Regions from separate parts of the Paraburkholderia sp. BL6669N2 genome, predicted to be linked through region 3. Evidence: predicted binding sites of a transcription regulator. Region 3 holds the regulator's gene; each other region holds the start of a gene.
The links. Region 3 encodes LexA, which represses DNA repair genes until DNA is damaged. Its sites were predicted from a motif close to ACTGTATNNNNATACAGT; they were not measured.
Positions count from the first base shown of each region.

Region 1: imuA (translesion DNA synthesis-associated protein ImuA) is a predicted target of LexA. The motif match lies at 1,358-1,375, and genes of this name have one in related genera.
Region 2: B0G80_RS10915 (ATP-dependent helicase) is a predicted target of LexA. The motif match lies at 1,519-1,536, and genes of this name have one in related genera.

Region 1 is NZ_QUNA01000001.1:4,181-7,454, reverse strand. Features, by position in the region: gene B0G80_RS00035 (DNA polymerase Y family protein) at 1-548, opposite strand, end outside; gene imuA (translesion DNA synthesis-associated protein ImuA) at 448-1,287, opposite strand; rRNA gene rrf (5S ribosomal RNA) at 1,695-1,808, opposite strand; rRNA gene B0G80_RS00020 (23S ribosomal RNA) at 2,016-3,274, opposite strand, start outside.
Region 2 is NZ_QUNA01000001.1:2,398,458-2,401,731, reverse strand. Features, by position in the region: gene B0G80_RS10930 (RNA-binding S4 domain-containing protein) at 1-212, opposite strand, end outside; gene B0G80_RS10925 (hypothetical protein) at 529-975, shown strand; gene B0G80_RS10920 (hypothetical protein) at 1,078-1,341, shown strand; gene B0G80_RS10915 (ATP-dependent helicase) at 1,577-3,274, shown strand, end outside.
Region 3 is NZ_QUNA01000001.1:466,872-470,145, reverse strand. Features, by position in the region: gene B0G80_RS02115 (sulfate ABC transporter substrate-binding protein) at 1-494, opposite strand, end outside; gene lexA (transcriptional repressor LexA) at 809-1,459, shown strand; gene B0G80_RS02105 (hypothetical protein) at 1,565-1,909, shown strand; gene B0G80_RS02100 (DUF2939 domain-containing protein) at 2,011-2,673, shown strand; gene B0G80_RS02095 (universal stress protein) at 2,849-3,274, opposite strand, start outside.

The DNA of each region.
Region 1 (3,274 bases), 460 kb from region 3:
CGATTCTTCTGCCGAACGGCGCGGGCCTGCGCCAATAGCCACGCGCCCCAGGCAGTCGGCGCACAGGCGATGCGCGCCGTATAGCCGAATTCCGCCACAGTGGCAGACACCCGCGACAACAACGCGCGCAAGCCGCCAAACAACCTCAACCCGGAGCCGACTTCCAGCAGCAGGGTGTGCGCGTCGGCAAGCGACACTTTGGGTGTGTACGTCAGCAAGGCAAGCGCTATGGCTTCGAATGCCTGAGTTTCGCGGGCGACATCGGCAGCAAGCAGTTCGAGCCCCGGCGCCAACGCCAAGGCATATGAACGCGAATGCCCCGCGTGCACGCCGGCACGCAGTGCGTCGAAATCCGGCATCAGGATGTGCGCGTGGTCGGCTAGCGCGTAACACCGCTCTTCGACGATGTTGTCGGCATCGTGAAGTTGGCTTGTCTCGTCGCTCGATTCACGCCGATTCGGCTTCGCGAGCGAACCATCCGGGAGCGGCGCGAGAGGCTTCACCGCTTCCAGCGACAAGAGTGGCAATGTGACTGCGATCCACAGCATGTTTGATCTCTGCCCCTTGATGGCCACCGACTCCGTTTTCCGGCAACAAGACGCTTTGTAAAGGTAAAACGAGACGAAGAGGCTCGGCTAGCGGCGGCCCGCGACGCTTGAAGATGTCGATCGACAAACCAATCTCCTGCAGCCATTGACGACGGTTGATCGTCTGCGCATTGGCCGGCAGCAGCGGCTCGCAGATCATTCGCAATGGCGCCGGGGAAGATTGCGTGGCGGCCTCGACAGGCCGAATCAAAAATGCCAGCGATGCCGATTCTTGAGCCGCCACTTGCAGACGCCTGACTTTGTCGGCACGAGCATTCGGCAGCCAAACCAGGACCGCGCCGATGCCATCCTGCTTCAAGGCCTGAGCGGCGGCCCACAAGGCCTGGTCTTCACTCGAGCGGACCCATAAAACCCGCTCGACATCGACACCCCAAGCTCTCAATGCGGCGGCGCACGGCTGATAGGGAGGCGCCACGAGCATGACATGCCGCTTGGCGTGTTTCGTCAGATGACACAGTGCATGGGCTAGCAGACGTACTTCACCCACTCCACCATGCTCGATCAACAACTCCGTCAGACCGCCTGCTGACCAGCCTTGTCCCGGCAACACCCGATCCAGCGCGGCATAGCCGCTGGAAATCACACGCGAATCTGCCTCGGCAAGCTCATTGCCCTGCCATACCTGACGCCGTAATTGGGACGACAGGGCGGTCGTCGCAAGCTGAATCGCTGCTGCCATAGACACGCTCTTGAATTAGGGAATGCTCCGCCCTGCCCGGCATCGAGCAAGCATGAGGTGACGAGTTTTCACTGTATATTTATACAGTATTTTGGGATGAATGTTAAGACGGAGGGATGCTGGCAAGTTGGCGCAGGAAGAGGCGCTGGCAACCGACTGCGATCGTTGGCTAGCCTCCTCCGTCAAGACGGGTTTGCCGACCCCTTACCTCGCAATTGACGGATCCTGCGGCGCGAAGGTGTGGATGTGGGACGGGCGTATCTGGAACTGACGGGCTACGCGGATGCGCGGCGGATGGGGCGGGAGTGAAGGCGGTTATACGGTGGGTTTTTTCCGTGTATGGCGGCGGGGTTGTAAACGCAGAAACCCCACCTTTTTGGGGTGGGGTTTCTGTCTGCTGCTGGGGAGCCTGACGATTACCTACTTTCACACGGGTAATCCGCACTATCATCGGCGTGGAGTCGTTTCACGGTCCTGTTCGGGATGGGAAGGGGTGGGACCGACTCGCTATGGTCATCAGGCATGACTTGTTGCTGCACTGCTCGTGGAGCAATACGGCCAATCTGGAAGAAGTAGTTTCTGGTGATGCTCACCAGGGGTAAAGCTGTTGGGGTTGTGTTGTTTCTGGCACAACACGATCACTTAACCTGGGTGTCCTTGCCCCCTTCGGGGGTGGGATGCCCGTCAGTGCTGAAGCACTGACGATCATCGCAAAACACACCTGTTATAGGATCAAGCCTTACGGGCAATTAGTATCAGTTAGCTTAACGCATTACTGCGCTTCCACACCTGACCTATCAACGTCCTGGTCTTGAACGACCCTTCAAGGGGCTCGAAGCCCCGGGGATATCTCATCTTAAGGCGAGTTTCCCGCTTAGATGCTTTCAGCGGTTATCTCTTCCGAACATAGCTACCCGGCGATGCCACTGGCGTGACAACCGGTACACCAGAGGTTCGTCCACTCCGGTCCTCTCGTACTAGGAGCAGCCCCCTTCAAATATCCAGCGCCCACGGCAGATAGGGACCAAACTGTCTCACGACGTTTTAAACCCAGCTCACGTACCTCTTTAAATGGCGAACAGCCATACCCTTGGGACCGGCTACAGCCCCAGGATGAGATGAGCCGACATCGAGGTGCCAAACACCGCCGTCGATATGAACTCTTGGGCGGTATCAGCCTGTTATCCCCAGAGTACCTTTTATCCGTTGAGCGATGGCCCTTCCATACAGAACCACCGGATCACTATGACCTGCTTTCGCACCTGCTCGACTTGTCGGTCTCGCAGTTAAGCACGCTTATGCCATTGCACTATCAGCACGATTTCCGACCGTACCTAGCGTACCTTCGTACTCCTCCGTTACACTTTGGGAGGAGACCGCCCCAGTCAAACTGCCTACCATGCACTGTCCCCGATCCGGATTACGGACCAAGGTTAGAACCTCAAACAAACCAGGGTGGTATTTCAAGGTCGGCTCCACGCAGACTGGCGTCCACGCTTCAAAGCCTCCCACCTATCCTACACAGACCGGTTCAAAGTCCAATGCAAAGCTACAGTAAAGGTTCATGGGGTCTTTCCGTCTAGCCGCGGGGAGATTGCATCATCACAAACACTTCAACTTCGCTGAGTCTCGGGAGGAGACAGTGTGGCCATCGTTACGCCATTCGTGCAGGTCGGAACTTACCCGACAAGGAATTTCGCTACCTTAGGACCGTTATAGTTACGGCCGCCGTTTACCGGGACTTCAATCAAGAGCTTGCACCCCATCATTTAATCTTCCGGCACCGGGCAGGCGTCACACCCTATACGTCCACTTTCGTGTTTGCAGAGTGCTGTGTTTTTATTAAACAGTCGCAGCCACCAGTTTATTGCAACCCCTTCACCCTTCTGGCGCAGGCCAGTCAGGCTACAGGGGCGTACCTTATCCCGAAGTTACGGTACCAATTTGCCGAGTTCCTTCTCCCGAGTTCTCTCAAGCGCCTTAGAAT
Region 2 (3,274 bases), 1.9 Mb from region 3:
TCGTGGACCGCAATCCGCGTGTCGCCGAGCAGGACGACCTGACCCGCGCGGATCTTGCACGTTTTACGCGTTTCGACCCGCCCGTCGACGGTGACAGCACCGTCCGCCACCATCATTTTTGCCGAGCCGCCGCTGTCCGCCAGCCCCGTTATCTTCAGGAGATTGTGCAGTTCGACGTAGTCGCCGGTAAGCGTGAAATCGAGGTTGGGCATGGCGTTTGCACCTTCAGGCAAAGGGTTCGCATCATAAGCCAGAAGCTTGCCCTGGATGAAGTTCGCGGTGCGCGCCGCCGTCGTGTGAGCATCTGCAAGCAGATGTTATGCGTTTGTCAGAAAGTGAAACGTTCCGTAACGGTGGTCGTAAAACATAAACTCCACTCGTAAAGTGCAGGTCAGTAGGGAAAGCCTGCTGGATTTTTATCTGGCAGCGAGCAGACCGGGCGAGGCATGCAGACCGCGCTCATGAGCGCTGAAATGCGCAGAGCCGGACCGGTCGCCCGCGTCACGACAACCTTAGAGAGGATTAGCCATGACCCAGATTCGTACGCTTCTGATCGGTACCGCCTTCACGGCCCTTGCTTCCACAGCCGCGTTCGCACAGACCGCGCAACCGGCAGCGGGCGCGGAAGGCCAGCCGCAGGTTCAGATGCAAGTCAATGACGCCGCGCCCGCCGCGCAGGGCGTGCAGCCGGTGACCCCGGCGCCGACGCGTCTGACGGCGTCGGGCTCGACCGACCCGCTGGTGCAGAAGCGCGACGCCAACGCGAAGGCTAACGCCGAATATCGCGCGTCGAAGAAGGCATCCAAGGCGGAGCTGAAGGATCAGCAGAAGGCTGCCAAGCTCCAGTACAAGGAGCAGGTGCGCGACGCCAAGATCAATCAGAAGGCGGATAAGCAGACCGCCAACAACGAAATGAAGATGAACATGCAAGGCCAGACGGGCGACCAGTCGGACGGTGCCGACGTCAAGCATTGAGGCTGAGTTTCGATCGAGCGGCGCGGCGGCGCGGTTTGCCGCCGCGGCCGCTGCGTTACCGGGCTTTTGAGTCCGGGCATCTCGTTTCAACGGAGGTATCGCATGAGCATCGCAAATTCCACGAAGACCACGCTTGTCGCCGCGTTGATCGCGGGCTGCCTGTCGTCCGCTGCATTCGCGCAGGCTAGCGATCCGGCTGCGGCGCCGGTCACCCACGCCGACAAGAAGGCGGCCAAGGAACAGTCGAAGGCGGACAAGAAAGCGTCCGTCGCGCAGGCCACGGCCGACAAGAAGAAGACGGATGCGCAGGCCGACGCCGATAAGGCCGCCGCGGACGCAAACGTCAAGGACGCGAAGAAGCAATAGCAGACTTCGCGCCTCAGGCCGACGCCGGGCGCGCGGACGTCTCGATGTTCTGCCTGCGAAAAATGGCCCGTGTGCACTCGTGCGACGGGCCATTTTTTTGTGCTCGTGTTCGCCCGCGCGGCCCACATGAAATGCAGACCTCGCATCCGGCTAAAAAAGGGTCGCTTGTCGGCGTAGGTTGTATGGATATACAGTATGCGTCGCCGCTCTGAATCCATCCAACGCCTAAACAATCGTGCTCCCAGTCGCCGAACCCGCGCCTTCCCCGACGTCGCCGACGTCCGACACCGCCGCCTGGCTGGCGAAGCTCAACGACGCGCAGCGCGAAGCCGTCGACTACGGCGCCGACACGCCCGTCGCACCGCCCGGCGCGCTGCTGGTGATTGCCGGCGCCGGCTCTGGCAAGACCAATACGCTTGCGCACCGGGTCGCCAATCTGGTGGTAAAGGGCGCCGATCCGCGCCGCATCCTGCTGCTGACCTTTTCGCGCCGTGCGGCGCTCGAAATGACCCGGCGCGTCACGCGCATCGCCGGCGCCGCGCTCGGTGCACGAGCCGCGCTCGCGCAAGGGCTGACGTGGTCGGGTACCTTCCATAGCGTCGGCGCGCGGTTGTTGCGCGAATACGCGGATCTGATCGGTCTTGCGCCGGCCTTCACGATCAACGACCGCGAGGATTCCGCCGATCTCATGAACCTCGTGCGCCACGAACTCGGCCTGTCGGCGAAAGAGCGGCGTTTCCCGGCCAAGGGCACGTGCTTTGCCATTTACTCGCGCGTCGTGAACACCGGCGCGTCGCTCGGCCAGGTGCTGGACAAGGCGTTCCCGTGGTGCCGCGAATGGGAAGCCGACCTACGCATGCTGTTCGCGTCTTACGTTGAAGCGAAGCAGAAGCAGAGCGTGCTCGACTACGACGACCTGCTGCTCTACTGGTCGCACATGGCCGCCGAGCCGGCCATCGCCGCCGACCTGTCGGGACGCTTCGATCATGTACTGGTCGACGAATACCAGGACACCAATCGCCTGCAGGCGTCGATCCTGCTCGCGTTGAAACCGGACGGCCGCGGCCTGACCGTGGTCGGCGACGACGCCCAGTCGATCTATTCGTTTCGCGGCGCGACCGTGCGCAACATTCTCGATTTCCCCGCGCATTTCGATCCGCCGGCCAAACAGGTCACGCTGGAGCGCAATTACCGCTCGAGCGCGCCGATCCTGGCGGCGTCGAACGCGGTGATCGAATTGGCCAGCGAGCGCTACACGAAGAATCTGTGGACCGACAAGGCCTCCGCTCAGCGCCCGCGTCTCGTGACCGTCGCCGATGAGGCGGATCAGGCGCGCTACATCGTCGAGCAGGTGCTGGAAGCGCGCGAGCAGGGCATGAAGCTCAAGTCGCAAGCGGTGCTGTTCCGCGCCGCGCACCACAGCGCCGCGCTGGAGATCGAACTGACCCGGCGCAACATTCCGTTCGTGAAGTTCGGCGGGCTGAAGTTTCTCGATTCGGTGCACGTGAAAGACGTGCTTGCCGTGCTGCGTTGGGCGGAAAATCCGCGTGATCGCGTGGCCGGGTTTCGCGTCGTGCAGTTACTGCCCGGCGTGGGACCGGCTACCGCGGCAAAGGTGCTCGACGAGGTCGCCGCGCGCGCGGGCAGCGGCAACCCCGCCGACACCGCCGGCGGCGCGCTGGCCGCCTTCGCCGCGCCGGCTCGGACGCAGGAAGACTGGCATCCGTTCGTCAAGCTGATGTCGAGCGTGTACGGGCGCCAGACACCGTGGCCCGCCGAGTTCGAAATGGTGCGCCGCTGGTATGAGCCGCATCTCGAGCGCAATCACGAGGACGCGGCGATCCGTCACGCGGACGTGTTGCAGATGGAGAGCATCGCGGGCACGTATCCGTCGCGTGAACGGTTTCTGACCGAGTTGACGCTCGACCCGCCC
Region 3 (3,274 bases):
GACGTCTTCGGGTTCGGCGTCACGATCGACACACCCGGCTTGATCAGATCGTCCCAGTCCTTGATGTGCTTCGGGTTGCCCTTGCGCACCAGAAACACGATCGTCGACGTGTACGGCGAGGCGTTATCCGGCAAGCGCTTCTGCCAGCCCTTGTCCAGCAAACCCTTGTTCGCCAGTGCGTCGATGTCGTAGGCGAGCGCCAGCGTCACCACGTCGGCCTGCAGACCGTCGAGCACCGAGCGCGCCTGGGCGCCCGAGCCGCCGTGCGACTGCTTGAAGGTGATCGTCTCGCCCGTCTTCGCCTTCCACTCCTTGCCGAACGCCTGGTTGACGTCCTGATACAGCTCACGCGTCGGGTCGTAGGAGACGTTCAGCAGCGTCGTATCGGCGGCGTGCGCCTGCGCCATCACACCGAGCGCGCCCGCCGCGCCCAATGCGAGCGCCGCGATCAGTTTCTTCGTCCTGCCTGCCAGCCCCGTACCTTGGTGATTCATGTCAACTTTCTCCGCGTTGTCCGCTGAAACAGCGTGTGGTGTCATTTCTTGCGTCGCGGTCACGTGCACATGAACGTCAACGGGAGGCCCAGTCTATCGAAGGGCTTTCATCATTAAAAATAATGTTTCTTCATTCTTTAATACTCAAAAGTGGTAATGACAGCTGGATAAGGCGTTGCGGCGCGAAAACGGGTGTTGAAACATCGCTTGACGACGCTGGAACGCCACCCTTCGCCCCGAACTTAAAGTAAAGCTTGAATTGCGCCGAATACTGTATAAAAATACAGTCACCTGTTCATACATACAGTGGCGCCATGACCAAACTCACCGCACGACAGCAGCAGGTTTTCGATCTGATCCGCAGGGCTATCGAACGCACCGGCTTTCCGCCCACCCGCGCGGAGATCGCCGCCGAGCTGGGTTTCAGCTCGGCCAATTCGGCAGAAGAACATCTGCGCGCACTCGCCCGCAAGGGCGTGATCGAACTCGCGGCCGGCGCGTCGCGCGGCATTCGCCTGCTGGCCGGTCCGGAAGACTCGCCGCACCAGTTCACGCTGCCGCACGCCAGCATCATGCAACTGTCGCTGCCGCTGATCGGGCGCGTTGCCGCCGGCAGCCCGATCCTCGCGCAGGAACATATCTCGCAGCACTACGCGTGCGACCCGGCGCTGTTCTCGAGCAAGCCCGATTACCTGCTGAAGGTGCGCGGGCTGTCCATGCGCGACGCGGGCATCTTCGACGGCGATCTGCTGGCGGTGCAAAAGCGCAGCGAAGCGAAAGACGGCCAGATCATCATTGCCCGGCTGGGCGACGACGTCACGGTCAAGCGCCTGAAGCGCCGGCCAAACGGGCTCGAACTGATCGCCGAGAACCCCGATTACGAAAACATCTTCGTGGAAACCGGCAGTGCGGAGTTCGCGCTGGAGGGTATCGCCGTGGGGCTGATCCGCCCCGGCGAGTTCTAACCCCGTTCTAACCCTTTTGCACGTTCGACAGAATAAAAAGCCGCGTCAATGTCGCATCGACACTGCATCAACGCCGCATCAACGTTGCATCGTCTGGAGAGTCTCATGGAACGTCTTGCCCGCCTGCTGCCCTTTCGCCAGTTCGGTCGTCTGCGTCACCTTCGCAAGCTGGTGCCCTGCTCATTGATCGAGGCGGCCACGCGCAGCACACCGTCGCTGTTCGACTCGCCCGAGGCGGCGTCGAGCTTGCCTTCGTCGTTGCCGGCGTTTGCCCGCGTGTCTTTGAATTCCGGCCTGAATACGGCCGAACCGGCGCGTCGCGCGCCGGTGCGGGTCTATCACGGGCCGTCGCGTCTCATCATGGTCGGCACGATGGACGCGGTATGCCGCATGATCGACCGCTGCATCGCCGACGAAGCCAACGTCCACGGCGCGGTGTTCGAGTCGTGATGACCCTGTCTTGAGCGGGCGGCGAGAGATTGCATTGCGTGGGATCGTTTTCGCGTGGCCGTGGTCCACGTTAGATCACACCTGATGGAGAGTCCCACTCGATGGCAGTTCCGAAACATACCCGACGCGGCAGCAGAGGCGGCGCCACAAAGCCGCTGATCGTCACGCTAATCGTGATCGTGGTGATCGCCGCACTGGGGTTTGCTTACGCGTCGCCGTACATCGCGCTGAACAATCTCAAACGCGCGGCCGATGCGCGCGACGCGCAAACGGTCAATCAGTACGTCGACTTCCCCGCGTTGCGTGAGAGCCTGAAGCAACAGGTCGCCGGCCTGCTGACACGCCGGCTTGGCGCGCACAGCAACGGCAATCCGTTGGCCGCCATTGGCGCGATGATCGGCGTCGCATTGATTGGCCCGCTCGTGGATGCCTATGCCACACCGGACGGTGTCGCGGCCTTGCTGAACGGTATGCCGCCGCGCGGCGATCCGGGTGAGCGGCCGCCCGCGCCGCCGGCCGCGAACAATCCGTCCGACGCCGCCGCGACCGCACCGGCACCGGCAGCGCCTCCTGCCGGCAACGCGGTGAATGGGAATGCCAACGCCACGCCCCCGCAACCGCCGCAGACCAGCGCGGGCTATCGAGGGCTCAACGAGTTTGTCGTCACGTACCAGCATGGCGCCGGCGACGCGCGTTACTCGGCGATCTTTCGGCGCGAAGGGATATTCACGTGGAAGCTGGCCGCGGTCAATCTGAACGAGTGATCGCGGCACGTCGGCTTTGTCTTGGCGCGGATCCCGTGATCGCGCCAATTATTTGGCGAGTCGCGGCGAGTCGCGGCGAGTCGTTCAGCGACTTCGTTATGACGTCGAGGCCACCGGGTAGTGAGGCCGGAGTACCCGGCCGCCAGCCGACCGCCCACAATGGCCGACATGCGCATCAAGCCGCCGCTTGCTGCTGCTCCCGTGCCGAAGAACACGCCACCAGAATGCTGCACGAGACACGGTCGAGCAGCGGCGTATTGCCCGCGCCCATCCACCATCGCGACAAACCCGTGCGGCAACGGTGGCCGACCACGACCAGGTCGACATGCAGTTCATTGGCGAGGGTGGCGATCTCATCGATCGGATGGCCGAATGCAAAATGCCCTTGTGCGGTGACGCCTCGCTCGGTGAGCCAGTCAACGCCTTCCTGCAGAATGTCGCGTGCGGTCTTTTCGAAACTGCCACAGGCCACGTCGGTCAGCAGGCCCGCGCTTTGCGCAATACTCGAGCGCATGTCGACGACGGACAGCAAATGGGTTTCCGCTTTCAAATCCAACGCCAGGTCGGCGCCGCAACGGAGTGCTTTGCGGCCTTCGCGCGA